Regions from separate parts of the Microbacterium sp. Ru50 genome, predicted to be linked through region 1. Evidence: predicted binding sites of a transcription regulator. Region 1 holds the regulator's gene; each other region holds the start of a gene.
The links. The regulator LexA, encoded in region 1, represses DNA repair genes until DNA is damaged. The targets are predictions, from matches to a motif close to TCGAACANNTGTTCGA.

Region 1 (4,210 bases):
GTGCCGTCGAGGTTGAGCTCGAGCTCGACGCTCGACTCGCTCGTGGCGCGACGGATGCTGGCCGTTCGGGGGCTGGTCATGCCTCCGAGTCTATCGAGGCCAGTGCTTCGAGGAACGCGGTCGTCTCGTCTTCCGTGCCGGCGCTCACACGCAGGCTGTGCGGGATGCCCACGTCGCGGACGAGGATGCCGCGGTCGTACAGAGCCTGCCAGGTCGCCCGCGGGTCGTCGACGCCGTCGAACAGCACGAAGTTCGTCCAGCTCTCGTACGCGTGATAGCCGAGGGCGTCGAGCGTCGCCGACATCCGGTCGCGCTGCGCGACGATCTCGTCGACCATCCGGAGCATCGTCGTCGAGTGGGAGAGGGCGGCTGTCGCCGCCGCCTGCGTCAGCGCGCTCAAGTGGTACGGCAGTCGGACGAGCCGGAGCGCGTCGATGAGCGTGGGGTCGGCGGCGAGGTAGCCGACGCGGGCGCCGGCGAAGGCGAAGGCCTTGCTCATCGTGCGCGACACGACGAGCCGGTTGCGCTCACCGAGAAGCGTCAGAGCGGAGGAGCTTTCGCGCGGCGCGAACTCCTGGTAGGCCTCGTCGACGATCACGATGCCGTCGGTGGCCCCGTACACCGCCTCGATGACGTCGAGCCCGAGGGGTGTGCCGGTGGGGTTGTTGGGCGCACACAGGAAGACGACGTCCGGGCGGAGCTCGGCGACCTGGGCTGCGGCGGAGGCGGGATCGAGCGTGAAGTCGGGTCCACGTGTCCCCGTGACGTACTGGGCGCCGGTCGCGCGCGTCAGCAGGGGGTACATCGAGTAGGTCGGACCGAAGCCCATCGCGGTGCGTCCCGGGCCTCCGAAGGCCTGGAGGAGGTGCTGCAGGACCTCGTTCGATCCGTTCGCTGCCCAGATGCGATCGGGGGTCAGGCCGTGGCCGAGGTACTCGGCGAACGACTCGCGGAGGTGGGTGAACTCGCGGTCGGGATAGCGGTTGACGTCGCGCAGGGCGCGGGCTACGGCATCCAGGATGTCGTCGGCGACCTCTTCGGGAACGGGATGCGTGTTCTCGTTGACGTTCAGCGCGACCGGAAGGGGCGCCTGCGGGGCGCCGTACGGGGTGAGGCCTCGCAGATCGTCTCTGAGGGGCAGATCATCCAGACTCGGGCTCATCCCACCCATGCTAGGCCGCGCGCGCCACTGTTGCCGCCGGTGTCAGCTCGCGGCGTACTCGGCCGGGATCGCAAGCGTCTGGCCGGCCTCGAGCTGGCCCGAGCCGAGAGCGTTCAGCCGGATGATCGCATCGACGACATCGCGGGGGTCGGCGGCGGGCGCCACCTCTTCGGCGATGGACCAGAGCGATTCGCCGGACATCACGGTCACGGTCGTGAACGAGCCGGCGGGGGCGCCGACCTCGCTCGAGGCGAGCGCGCCTCCCCCCGAGAGCACGGCTGCCGTGATGGCGACGACCGCCGGAAGGGCGGCGATCGTGGCGACGACGCGGCGTCCGCGGCGCGTCAGACGCAGGCGGGTGCGGGGGGCCGGTGCGAAGCGGGCATCGATCGTGGTCATGGCATCTCCTCGGGAGCGGTAGGAAGATTCGCCCCCGCCTCTCGGCCGGGAGAGACGGGTGCGAACTTCGGTTCCGAACGTATCTTCGATATTGTGTGGTGTCAACCACCCACCGAAATCGGAGACCGATCGAAGAGACACGCGGAGCGTTCCGCGATGTCGCCGTCGTATCGGGCTACCTTTTCGACAGCGAGAGCCCACCATGAACCTCCGACATCGGGTCGGGGACGGGGCGCGACGACAGGAGACCGGCGGTATGAGCGAGAAGCCGCAGACGCGACGACGCAAGAATCTGAGCGACAAGCAGCTCGCGATCCTCGAGGTGATCCAGAACGCGATCGCCCGCAACGGCTACCCGCCGAGCATGCGCGAGATCGGCGACGCGGTCGGCCTCAAGTCGCTGTCCAGCGTCACCCACCAGCTGAACCAGCTCGAGCTCAGCGGCTACCTGCGGCGCGACCCCGGCAAGACCCGCGCGATGGAGGTGCTCATCGATCTCCCGGGCACCGCCGGCGAGAACCCGGCCGACGCCGCGCCCGCCCTCGGCGACGCCGCCCTCGTGCCGCTCGTGGGCCGCATCGCGGCGGGCGTGCCGATCACCGCCGACCAGCAGGTCGAGGAGATCTTCCCGCTGCCGCGCCAGCTCGTCGGCAAGGGCGAGCTGTTCATGCTCAAGGTCGTCGGCGACTCGATGATCGACGCGGCCATCTGCGACGGCGACTGGGTCGTCGTGCGGGCGCAGGCAACCGCCGACAACGGCGAGATCGTCGCGGCCATGCTCGACGGCGAGGCGACGGTGAAGACGCTCCGCCAGCGCGACGGCCACACGTGGCTCCTCCCCCGCAACTCGGCGTTCGAGCCGATCCTCGGCGACGACGCGACGGTGCTCGGCAAGGTCGTGGCGGTTCTGCGCACGGTCTGAGGCGCCCCGGGACGGCATCCGCTCCCCACCGTCTCCCCGGTCGAGGTCGGGAAGCCAGGCCTCGCGTAGCGTGGCTGTATGTCGCAGCAGCTTCCCTATGGTTCCTGGCCCTCTCCCCTGACGGCGGCATGGGCCAGCGCGTCATCATTGCGCCTCGACGGCGCGAGCTTCGTGGGTGATGAGATCTGGTGGGGCGAGTCGCTGCCCGACGAGGCCGGTCGCGTCGCGGTCATGCGCCGCCGCGGCGATGGCACCGTGCAGGTCGTCCTCCCCGCACCCTGGAACGCCCGGTCGCGCGTGCACGAGTACGGCGGCGGAGCCTGGACGGTGTCGGATGACGGCGAGCTGTTCTTCGTCGACAAGTCCGACCAGCGCATCCGGAGCCTTCGCCCGGGCGGCGATCCCCGACCGCTCACTCCGGAGGAGACCGGCACGCACTACGGGGGCCTCCGCTGGCAGCGCGGCGTCCTTCTCGCGGTTCGCGAACGCGAACGTCCCGGCGGCACGCCCGAGCGCCACATCGTCCGCATCGAGCGCGCTGACAGCGCCGAGGTTCCCGACGCCTCGAGCGTGACCGAGCTCGCCGGCGGTAGCGACTTCGTCGCCCAGCCGGCGCTGTCGCCCGATGGCTCGCGCCTCGCCTGGGTGGCCTGGGATCACCCCGACATGCCCTGGGACCGCACGCGCATCCGCGTCGCCGACCTGGACGCCCCCCGCGGCATCCGTGACGTCGCGGGCGGCGCCACCGCCGCGCTGCAGCCCGAGTGGACCGACGACGGCGCGCTGTTCTTCGCCGACGAGCCGACCGGACGCTGGAATGTCTACCGCGTCGACCCCGCGACCGACGCCCCGCCCACGGCCGTCTCGCCCGCCGACGCCGACACGGGTGGTGGCCTGTGGGTGCTCGGCACCCGCTGGTACGCGCCGCTCGATGACGGCCGCCTGGTGGCCGTGCGCACCCACGGATCGGACCAGCTCGTGATCGTGGACCGCGACGGCGGCGCCATCCCGCTTCCCTTCCCCGCCACCGCACGCGTGCAGATCGAAGACGTCCGCGGCAGCCGCGCCCTCGTCAGCGGGGCGATGCCGGGAGGGGCGGGCCTGTGGCTCGTCGACCTGGACACCGGCGAGACGAGCGCGGTCCGCGGCGGTGCTCCGGACGTCGACGCATCGTGGATCCCGCACGCCCGGCAGCTGACGACGGAGGGCCCGCACGGCCTGGTGCATGCCTTCGCCTACCCGCCGACCAACCCCGACGTCACCGCGCCGGCCGACGAACTGCCCCCGTACCTGGTCTGGGTGCACGGCGGGCCGACCTCGCACGTGGGCGGCGCAGCCGACAGCAAGGTGGCCTACTTCACGAGCCGCGGCATCGGCGTCCTCGACGTCAACTACGGCGGTTCGACGGGATACGGCCGTTCCTACCGCGAACGGCTGAAGGGACAGTGGGGTGTCGTCGACGTCGACGACGTCGCCGCGGCCGCACGCGGTCTCGCCGACGAGGGTCTCGCGGATCCGTCACGGCTGGCGATCGAGGGAGGATCCGCCGGCGGCTGGACCGTGCTCGCGGCGCTCGTCGGAACGGATGTCTTCGGGGCGGGCGTCTCGCGCTACGGTGTCGGCGATGCGCGTGCTCTGGCCGCCGAGACGCACGACTTCGAGGCGCGGTACCTCGACGGTCTCATCGGCCCCCTCCCCGAAGCCGAGCCGGTCTACATCGAGCGATC
Region 2 (4,210 bases), on a different contig from region 1:
CGGATGGCGCGGTCGGCGGTGTAGAGGTCTCGGAGGCGGTGGGCGGGTCATTCGCGGCGTCCGTCGCGGGATTCGACGGATGCGGCAGCGCCTCGGTCGTGCTCGCGGGCAGCTCCGCCGGACCGAGGAGCGGCGCGGCGAAGGCGATCGCCGTCCCGGCCGCGGCGACGACCGCGAGGTGAAGCAGGGGATGGCGCCACCCCGAGCGCGCGGCGGAGCTGCCGGGGCGGAGGCGGCCCGGGGTGCTGACCGCGCCGGCTGCGCCGCTCGGGCCGAGCGCGAAGGTCGCGACCTGCGCTGCTCCCGACTGAGTCCAGGCGGCGTACGACGCGGTGGCGGGAATGCCGACGACGAGGGGCAGCAGCACGAGCGCCAGGCGGGACGACACGTCGCGCGCTTCGGCCCACGCCAGCGCGCAGCCGTCGCACTCCGCGAGGTGCTGTTCGACGCGCCGCGCGTCGCGCCGCGCGAGCGCGGATCGCGCGTGGGTGCCGAGCATCTCGAGAGTCCGGCGGCATTCCTCCGAGTCGGCCCGGCGCAGCTGAGCGGAGACCCAGGCGTCGCGGAAACCGCGCCGGGCGCGCACGACCAGGGCGGATGCCGCGTTGGGCGCGAGCCCGAGCAGCGGAGCGAACTGCCGCGGTTTCAGGCCATCGACCTCGCTGTACCAGAGCGCTTCCTGCCAGCGGGTCGGAAGCGTCGCGAAGGCCGACGCGACGGCGCTCGACTCGAAGCCCGCGATCACCGACCGTTCGGTGTCGGGCGACGCCTCGTCGGCCGCATCCTCGAGATCGGTCGCGAACGTGCGCTGCTGCTGCGCGCCCCACTCGTGCGCCACGTTGCGCACCGAGGTGAGCAGGTAGGGGCGGAACCCCATCGACGGGCCGCCACCGCGCCGGATCGCCGACAGGATGCGAGCGAACGCCTCCGCGACGACATCGTCGGGATCGAGCGATGAATATGCGCGGGCGACGGCGTGAGCGGCGGCCGAGTGGCGTACCCACAGCTCACCGTAGGCATGCTGATCGTGGTTCCGTGCTCGCTCGACGAGGGCGTCATCGGAGGCCGGCTCCGTGGGCATGGCCGTGTTCCATCCGTTCGAATGCCATCCGGACCCCGACCCGGATGAGAATTCACTCATCGTAGCGAGTCGAACTGAGAGGGCGAGGAGCCCGGTCGCGGGTTCAGGTGCGGTCTCAGCCGGGCGAGCGGGTCTGCCGACGAGCGTTCCGCGTCACCGATCGCCTCGAAATTGCGGAGGTGGCGGGTCAGCGCCGCAAACGTCTCGGGTGTGAACGCATCGCACGAGAGCACTGCCGCGACCGCTCCCTCGTCCCGCAGCTTGTCGACCACGAGGATGAGCTGCGCAGGACCGGTCTGATCGTCGATCGTGCGGGATGAGCAGACGAAGCCGACGTGACCGCGCTGCCACGTCCGGTCGCGCCAACCCTGCCATCCCCACACCACGCGCACGGCGGCGCCGCGGACCTCGATGCGCGACGGGCGGATCGCGCCCTCGGGGGCGGACTGCCGAGCCGCGCGCGTCCGCCGGCTCGCCCAGAACGGGGCGCGGAAGACGGCGTCGCCGGCCCGGTCGCGTCGGAGTGCTGCGCGGGGCTGCGCGCCGGAGCCGATGACAGCTGCGGGTGATGCCGGAAGAGCGTTGGTCGCTGCGTACATGCATCGAGAGAAGCCGGATGTCGCGAATCGTGACGCGGAACGGCGAAATCTCTTTGCGCGGGTGAGTTCGGCGCTGGTGAGTTCCGCGCTGGCGGGGGCTCGTCGGCTGGTTTCGCTTGCTCGTCGATTGCTCGTCGATTCCTCCCCGGAATGGGGCTGGTTCGTCGTATTGTAAGTAGAAGATGTGTTCGATCATGATGTCGGAGGGTGCTACCACAATAGGAACATGGCATCGAATAGCGCTGGGAGGCTCGGAGACGGCGCGGCCGCGGATGCGTCGCCGCACGCCGAGGCCCTCGCGGGATTCGCCGACGCGCTCGACCTGGTCCACGCCGGGGATGTCGCGCGGGTTCGGGCGTCGGCGGAGCTGGGCTGGTCGGCGTTGCGTGAGGCGCGCCGTGATGGGGTGCGGGGGATGGCGTCGGATATGGAGCTGCGGTCGGTCGCGGCTGAGGCGGCGGGGATGGCGCGGCTCACCGACCGGCGGTTGCAGGGTGAGATCGACCATGCGATGACCGTCATCGACGACTATCCCGCGGTGTTCGAGGCGTGGGTTTTACGGCGGATCGAACGCGGCCACGTCGACGTGGTCGTGCGGGTCGGCGCGGGGGTGCCGGACGAGGTGCGGTCAGAGTACGCGGAAGCCGCCATCGCGGTGTGCGAGCGGGATGTGCCCTCCCGGGTGCGCGGTGCGCTGGAGGCTCTGGCGGCCAGGTTGCACCCGCAGGCCTTCACCGAGCGGCATAAGACCGCGGCGGCGGAACGGTGCGTACGCGTGTTCCACGGGGCCGATGGGATGTCGAACCTCGTCGCCAGTCTGCCCACGGTGATCGCGGCGGGGATGCTCGACCGGCTCACGCAGATGGGACAGTCCGTGAAGGACGCCCGGGTGGAGAGCGCCGGAGCGGACGGGGGCGCGGATGCTGGCGCGGATGTTGCTGGCGCCGGCGGCGCGGATGGCCCTAACCCGGGCGATCCGGATGCCGCCGGGTCGGGCGAGCCCGCCGATACGCGGACCATGGATCAACTGCGGGCCGACATCCTCGGCGACCTCGTCCTCGGCGGAGCGCCGGTGGTCGACCCGACCTACGGCACCGACCGTGCCGGTGGACTCGGTGCCATCCGGGCACGCGTGCAAGTCGCCGTCACCGCCGAGACGCTGATGGGGCGCGATGACAACCCCGCCGAAGCTGTGGGCGCTGCGCTGATCGATGCCGACACGGCACGGCAGCTCGCCGGGCAGGTCAGCGAATGGGACCGGCTGTTTATCGATCCGGTCACCAGGACCCCGGTCGAGATCGACACGTACCGGCCTACCGCTTCAATGAAGAAGCTTCTGATGGCCCGGGACCAGCACTGCCGGTTCCCCGGATGCCGACGCGCCGCCATCCGGTGTGAGATCGACCACACCATCGATCACGCCCTCGGCGGGCACACCCACATCTTCAACCTCGCCCACCTCTGCCAACGACACCATTCGATGAAGCAATTCACGAAATGGGAAGTCCGGCAGCTCGGCGGCGGAGTCCTGGAATGGACCTCACCCCTCGGACGGGCCTACCGCGAAGACGTACCCATACCCGCGGTGTGCTTCACCAGCGACACCGCGAACCCGCCACCGGATGCGGGAACCGGCGGACTGCTCCCGGGTGAGCCGCCACCATTCTGAACCTGCATCCGGGGTGGACAGCCTTCCTCGGCGCGGGCAGTGCGTCCACTGATGCTCCGAATTCGCGTCACGATTCGCGTGACACGGCTTCTCTCTCGCGACGATGCGACAGTCGCGTCGCATCTCGAGCACTTCCGGAGGCCCATCGTGACGATCGAGCGCCGCGCCATCCTGCATCCGAGCCGCACCCATGAACTACGCGCGACGGCACATCGCGTCGTGAGCGGCAGCCTGCCCGGGGCCCGCTCGGGGTGGCCGACTCAGGTCGACCTGGCCCGGCTGCGCACACTCGACGTGGGCACGACGCCGCAGCTGTGGACCGAATCGAACATCCACCTGCTCGAGGGCATGCTCATCGCACACGTGCGGCTCGACGACCTCGATGGCGCGCTCGCCCTCATCGACGCCCACTTCACCGAGGGCCGTCTGCGCGGGCGCGCCGTGTTGGGGCTCGACTCGATGGCGTCGCTGTTCGCGGCCGTCGCCGAGGCCTACGCCTCGGCCGGGCGCCCGCGCGACGCGGGCCTATACGTCTCGCGCGCACTCACGTTCGCCGACAGCGACACCGTGCGCTACCGCGCCGCCGCCGTGCAGACTCTGGCCCTGGCGGTGAACGGCGAGTTCGCATCCGCGAAGTCCGCTCGAGAGGCCTGCGCCGAGCTGTCGCGGTCGAACCGCTGGAACGCCTCGGACACCGACCATGCCCTCGCCCTCGCCGACATCCTTCTGGCGGTCGGGGCCGTCGACGCGGCCCGGGTCGAGCGTGCCGCGGCAGTGCTTCGTTCGCTCGCGCCGCGAGATCCGTATGCGCGGCACGCCGCCGCCACCGCCGACGCCATCGCTCAGGTGATGCTCGGCGAT
Region 3 (4,210 bases), on a different contig from region 1:
CCGCCGGCGGCGTCGCAGTGCCAGACGTAGACCGCGGCACCCGCGAACGGGACGTCGCCCCGGGCCGTGTCGAGGATCGTGAGCCGGAGGGTCATGGGCACGCCATCGGCCGTCGTCCCGCCTTCGAGCGACGATCGGATGTCGCTGCGGACGATTCCGGACCGCTCGAGGATGTCGGGTCCGTTCGACCCGTCGCCGGGGTAGGGGCCGGCGGTTTCATCGGGGATCTCACCCGCCGGCAGGCTCGCGCCGGCGTCCGGCGTCGCGGGTGGTGTCGACGCCGCCGGTGATGCCGGTGTCGCGGTGGCCGACGCCGACGGCGAGGCGGTCGCCGTGGGAGTGCAGGCCGCGAGAGCTGCGGCGCCCAGTCCGAGGCCGGCGAGGCTCAGCACGGAGCGGCGGCTCATCAGCGTGCGGATGTCGAACGGGGCGCCCTGGTCGACGACCTCGTCGTCGGCGCGGTCGAGCAGACGGCCCTCGTAGGCCGGCCCTGCGGGCGTGTGGTCGGGTTCGGGGATGCGGTTCACGTCGGACTCCTCGGTCGGTTCGACCACCGAGCATCGCCGGTCAGCCCATCCGTATCGTTGGGTGGACCTATGCGCCGGATATGAGACCCGCCCCAGACGCCGCGCGGTCAGAAGGGTGGTCTGTCCGGTGGCGGATCGGCGGTGTCGATGGTGAAGCACACCGCGGGTATGGGTACGTCTTCGCGGTAGACCCGTCCGAGGGGTGAGGTCCATTCCAGGACTCCGCCGCCGAGCTGCCGGACTTCCCATTTCGTGAATTGCTTCATCGAATGGTGCCGCTGGCAGAGGTGGGCGAGGTTGAAGATGTGGGTGTGCCCACCCAGGGCGTAGTCCATCGTGTGATCGAGTTCGCAGCGGATCGCCGCTCGTCGGCATCCGGGGAACCGGCAGTGCTGATCCCGCGCCATCAGAAGTTTCTTCATCGACGCGGTGGGCCGGTAGGTGTCGATCTCGACCGGGCTCCGGGTGACGGGGTCGATGAAGAGCCGGTCCCACTCGGACACCTGCCCGGCGAGCTGCCGTGCCGTGTCGGCATCGATCAGCGCAGCGCCCACAGCTTCGGCGGGGTTGTCATCGCGCCCCATCAGCGTCTCTGCGGTGACGGCGACCTGCACCCGGGCTCGGATCGCCCCGAGCCCACCGGGCCGGTCGGTGCCGTAGGTCGGGTCGACAACCGGTGCTCCGCCGAGGACGAGGTCGCCGAGGATGTCGGCCCGCAGCTGGTCCATCGTCCGCGTATCGGCCGGCTCGCTCTCCCCGACGGGGGCCGCGCCCGCAGCATCCGTCCCGGCGGCGCCCGCGCCCGTCTCCGCCCAAGCGTCCTTCACGGACTGTCCCATCTGCGTGAGCCGGTCGAGCATCCCCGCCGCGATCACCGTGGGCAGACTGGCGACGAGGTTCGACATCCCATCGGCCCCGTGGAACACGCGTACGCACCGTTCCGCCGCCGCGGTCTTATGCCGCTCGGTGAAGGCCTGCGGGTGCAACCTGGCCGCCAGAGCCTCCAGCGCACCGCGCACCCGGGAGGGCACATCCCGCTCGCACACCGCGATGGCGGCTTCCGCGTACTCTGACCGCACCTCGTCCGGCACCTCGGCGCCGACCCGCACGACCACGTCGACGTGTCCGCGTTCGATCCGCCGTGAAACCCACGCCTCGAACACCGCGGGGTAGTCGTCGATGACGGTCATCGCATGGTCGATCTCACCCTGCAACCGCCGGTCGGTGAGCCGCGCCATCCCTGCGGCTTCGGCCGCGACCGACCGCAGCTCCATGTCCGACGCCATCCCCCGCACCCCGTCACGCTGCGCCTCACGCAACGCCGACCGACCCAGCTCCGCCAACGCACGAACCCGCGAGACATCAGCCGCATGGAACTGGTCGAGCGCCTCCGCGAACACGGAGAACGCGTCGGCGTGCGGCGACGCATCTGCGGCACCGTCGCGCCCGAGCCCTCCACCGTCGTTCGATGTCATGTTCCCATAATGTCAGCGACCTCCGACATTGGAGGTGGATATACGTTCGACGGTGGATAAGTCGCGACGTACGCGAATTGTGCAGGAATCGCCATGCCCGCCGACAGCAGAAACCGCGAAAAGGCGGCATGACGAGCTGACTCATCCTGCTGTCAAGAGGATGCGGCTGGGGGGCAGCCGCGGGCACCATCGCACCATGAGTGACGACGACGACCAGACGCGGCACGAGTTCCGCGAGGCCGTGAACATGAGCCCCGCCGAGCTCGAGAAATGGCTCGATACCGACGAGTCGAAGAAGGTCGGTCAGAAGGACGGCGGCGGCGAGTCGACGGGCCACCAGTCGGGCCGACGCATCGTCGACCTCCTCCGCACCAAGAAGGACGAGCTCACCGAATCGGACCTGAAGCACATGCGGAAAGTCGTCGGCTACGTCAACCGGCACCTCGCGCAGCGCCCCTCGGGCGACATCACCGAGACGGCCTGGCGCTATTCGCTCATGAACTGGGGCCACGACCCCGCGAAGAAGTGACTGCCTCCGCCGAGCGGGCCTCCGCCGCGCGGGAGAATGGAGCCGTGAGCATCCCCGCGTCCTCAGGTCTGACCGAGCTGCCCGAACCGCGATTCGTCCTCGTGGGCGAGGACGGCCACCGCATCGCCACCTACTCGTGGGGAGAGGACGACCTTCCGACGGTGGTCGTCGTGCACGGGTTCGCGTCGAACACGAAGGACAACTGGGTCTCGACCGGGTGGGTGCGCGACCTGCAGCGCGCGGGCTTCCGCGTGCTCGGTCTCGATCAGCGAGGACACGGTGCGAGCGACAAGCCGCATCGTGCCGCCGACTACGACCTGCACCAGCTCGCATCCGACGTCGAAGCTGTGCTCGACACCTATCTCGTCGACACGGCGATGTACGTCGGCTACTCGCTGGGCGCGCGTGTGGGCTGGGAGGTGCTCCAGGACTTCTCCGCGCGCATCACGCGCGGCGTGCTGGGCGGCGTGCCCGACGGCATCCCGCTCGCGCGCCTCGACATCGATCAGGTGCGCGCGCTCGTCGAGAACGGCACCGAGGTGACCGACCCCGTCACGCAGAACTACGTGCGGCTCACCGAGCGCGTCCCCGGCAACGACCTGCGGGCGCTGCTGGCGATCGCCGGCGGCATGCGCGCCTCCGGCACCGTCGATCCCGACCCCGCGAACGCGCCGGAGCAGCCCGTGCTGTTCGCCACGGGATCTCGTGACGCCATCATCGAGGGATCGAAAGCGCTCGCCGCCGCGACGCCGCAGGGACGCTTCGTCGAGATCCCCGACCGGCACCACTTCAACGCACCGGGGTCGCGGGTGTTCCGCCAGACCGCGATCGAGTTCCTCACGGAGGGATGACGCCGTATCCGCCCGGGCGCCGGCTGCGGCGTCACGACGACGCGCGCCGATACGCGTCGCCGAGCCATCGGTCGTAGGTGAGCCACGGATCGGATGCCGCCGCCCGTACCGTCTCGATGTGCTCGGTCAGCGGGCTCACGAGGGTGAACCACTCGCCGCCCTCGCGGAATGCGGCGAACTCGCGGTGCCGCTGCTGCTCGAGCGACCGCCCGCCGCGTTCGAATGCGAGGAGCTCGTCGTGCCGGATGGCGGCGAGCCGCTGCCGTGGCCGCTCGCTCGTGCCGATCTTCACGCGGGCGCCGAATCGCAGGTAGTAGACGACGGCCACGACCGGGCGGGGCAGGTCGGCGTCGAAGGCGTCACCCAGACGCCATCCGCAGCGCCGGCACACCCAGTGCCCCGTATCGGGGCTCACGCCGCCGGAGCGTCCGCCGCACAAGCGGCAGGCGGACGGCATCTCGGATATCAAGGAGGCGGGCACGACTCCAGGATCGCGCCCGCCTCCGACATCCACCCGTCAGACCGTGACGACGATCTTGCCGCGGGTGTGCCCCTCTTCTAGACGGGCGTAGGCGGCGGCGGCGTCGTCGAGCGGGAAGGTCTCGGCGACCTCGACCCGCAGCGAACCGTCGGCGGCGAGACGCGCGAGCTCGGCGAGCTGGGCGGCATCCGGGCGAACCCAGATGTAGTTGCCGCCGAACTCGGATGCCGCCCGCGGGTCGGCGATCGAGGTGACGACACCGCCCTCGCGCAGCAGGTCGCGCGTGGAGTCGAGCGAGCTGCCACCCGCGAAGTCGAGCACGACGTCGACGCCGTCGGGAGCGATCT

Region 2: C3481_RS13405 (HNH endonuclease signature motif containing protein) is a predicted target of LexA. The motif match lies at 1,857-1,872, and genes of this name have one in related genera.
Region 3: C3481_RS12390 (HNH endonuclease signature motif containing protein) is a predicted target of LexA. The motif match lies at 2,037-2,052, and genes of this name have one in related genera.

The regions. Positions count from the first base shown of each region.
Region 1 is NZ_PQSV01000001.1:912,362-916,571, forward strand. Features, by position in the region: gene hisB (imidazoleglycerol-phosphate dehydratase HisB) at 1-80, opposite strand, end outside; gene C3481_RS04370 (histidinol-phosphate transaminase) at 77-1,162, opposite strand; gene C3481_RS04375 (LysM peptidoglycan-binding domain-containing protein) at 1,205-1,561, opposite strand; gene lexA (transcriptional repressor LexA) at 1,818-2,483, shown strand; gene C3481_RS04385 (prolyl oligopeptidase family serine peptidase) at 2,562-4,210, shown strand, end outside.
Region 2 is NZ_PQSV01000004.1:7,247-11,456, reverse strand. Features, by position in the region: gene C3481_RS13415 (sigma-70 family RNA polymerase sigma factor) at 1-1,081, opposite strand, end outside; gene C3481_RS13410 (hypothetical protein) at 1,138-1,680, opposite strand; gene C3481_RS13405 (HNH endonuclease signature motif containing protein) at 1,907-3,349, shown strand; gene C3481_RS13400 (helix-turn-helix transcriptional regulator) at 3,428-4,210, shown strand, end outside.
Region 3 is NZ_PQSV01000003.1:52,229-56,438, forward strand. Features, by position in the region: gene C3481_RS12385 (intradiol ring-cleavage dioxygenase) at 1-527, opposite strand, end outside; gene C3481_RS12390 (HNH endonuclease signature motif containing protein) at 635-2,002, opposite strand; gene C3481_RS12395 (DUF3140 domain-containing protein) at 2,199-2,531, shown strand; gene C3481_RS12400 (alpha/beta fold hydrolase) at 2,576-3,382, shown strand; gene C3481_RS12405 (GIY-YIG nuclease family protein) at 3,414-3,797, opposite strand; gene C3481_RS12410 (NADP-dependent oxidoreductase) at 3,900-4,210, opposite strand, start outside.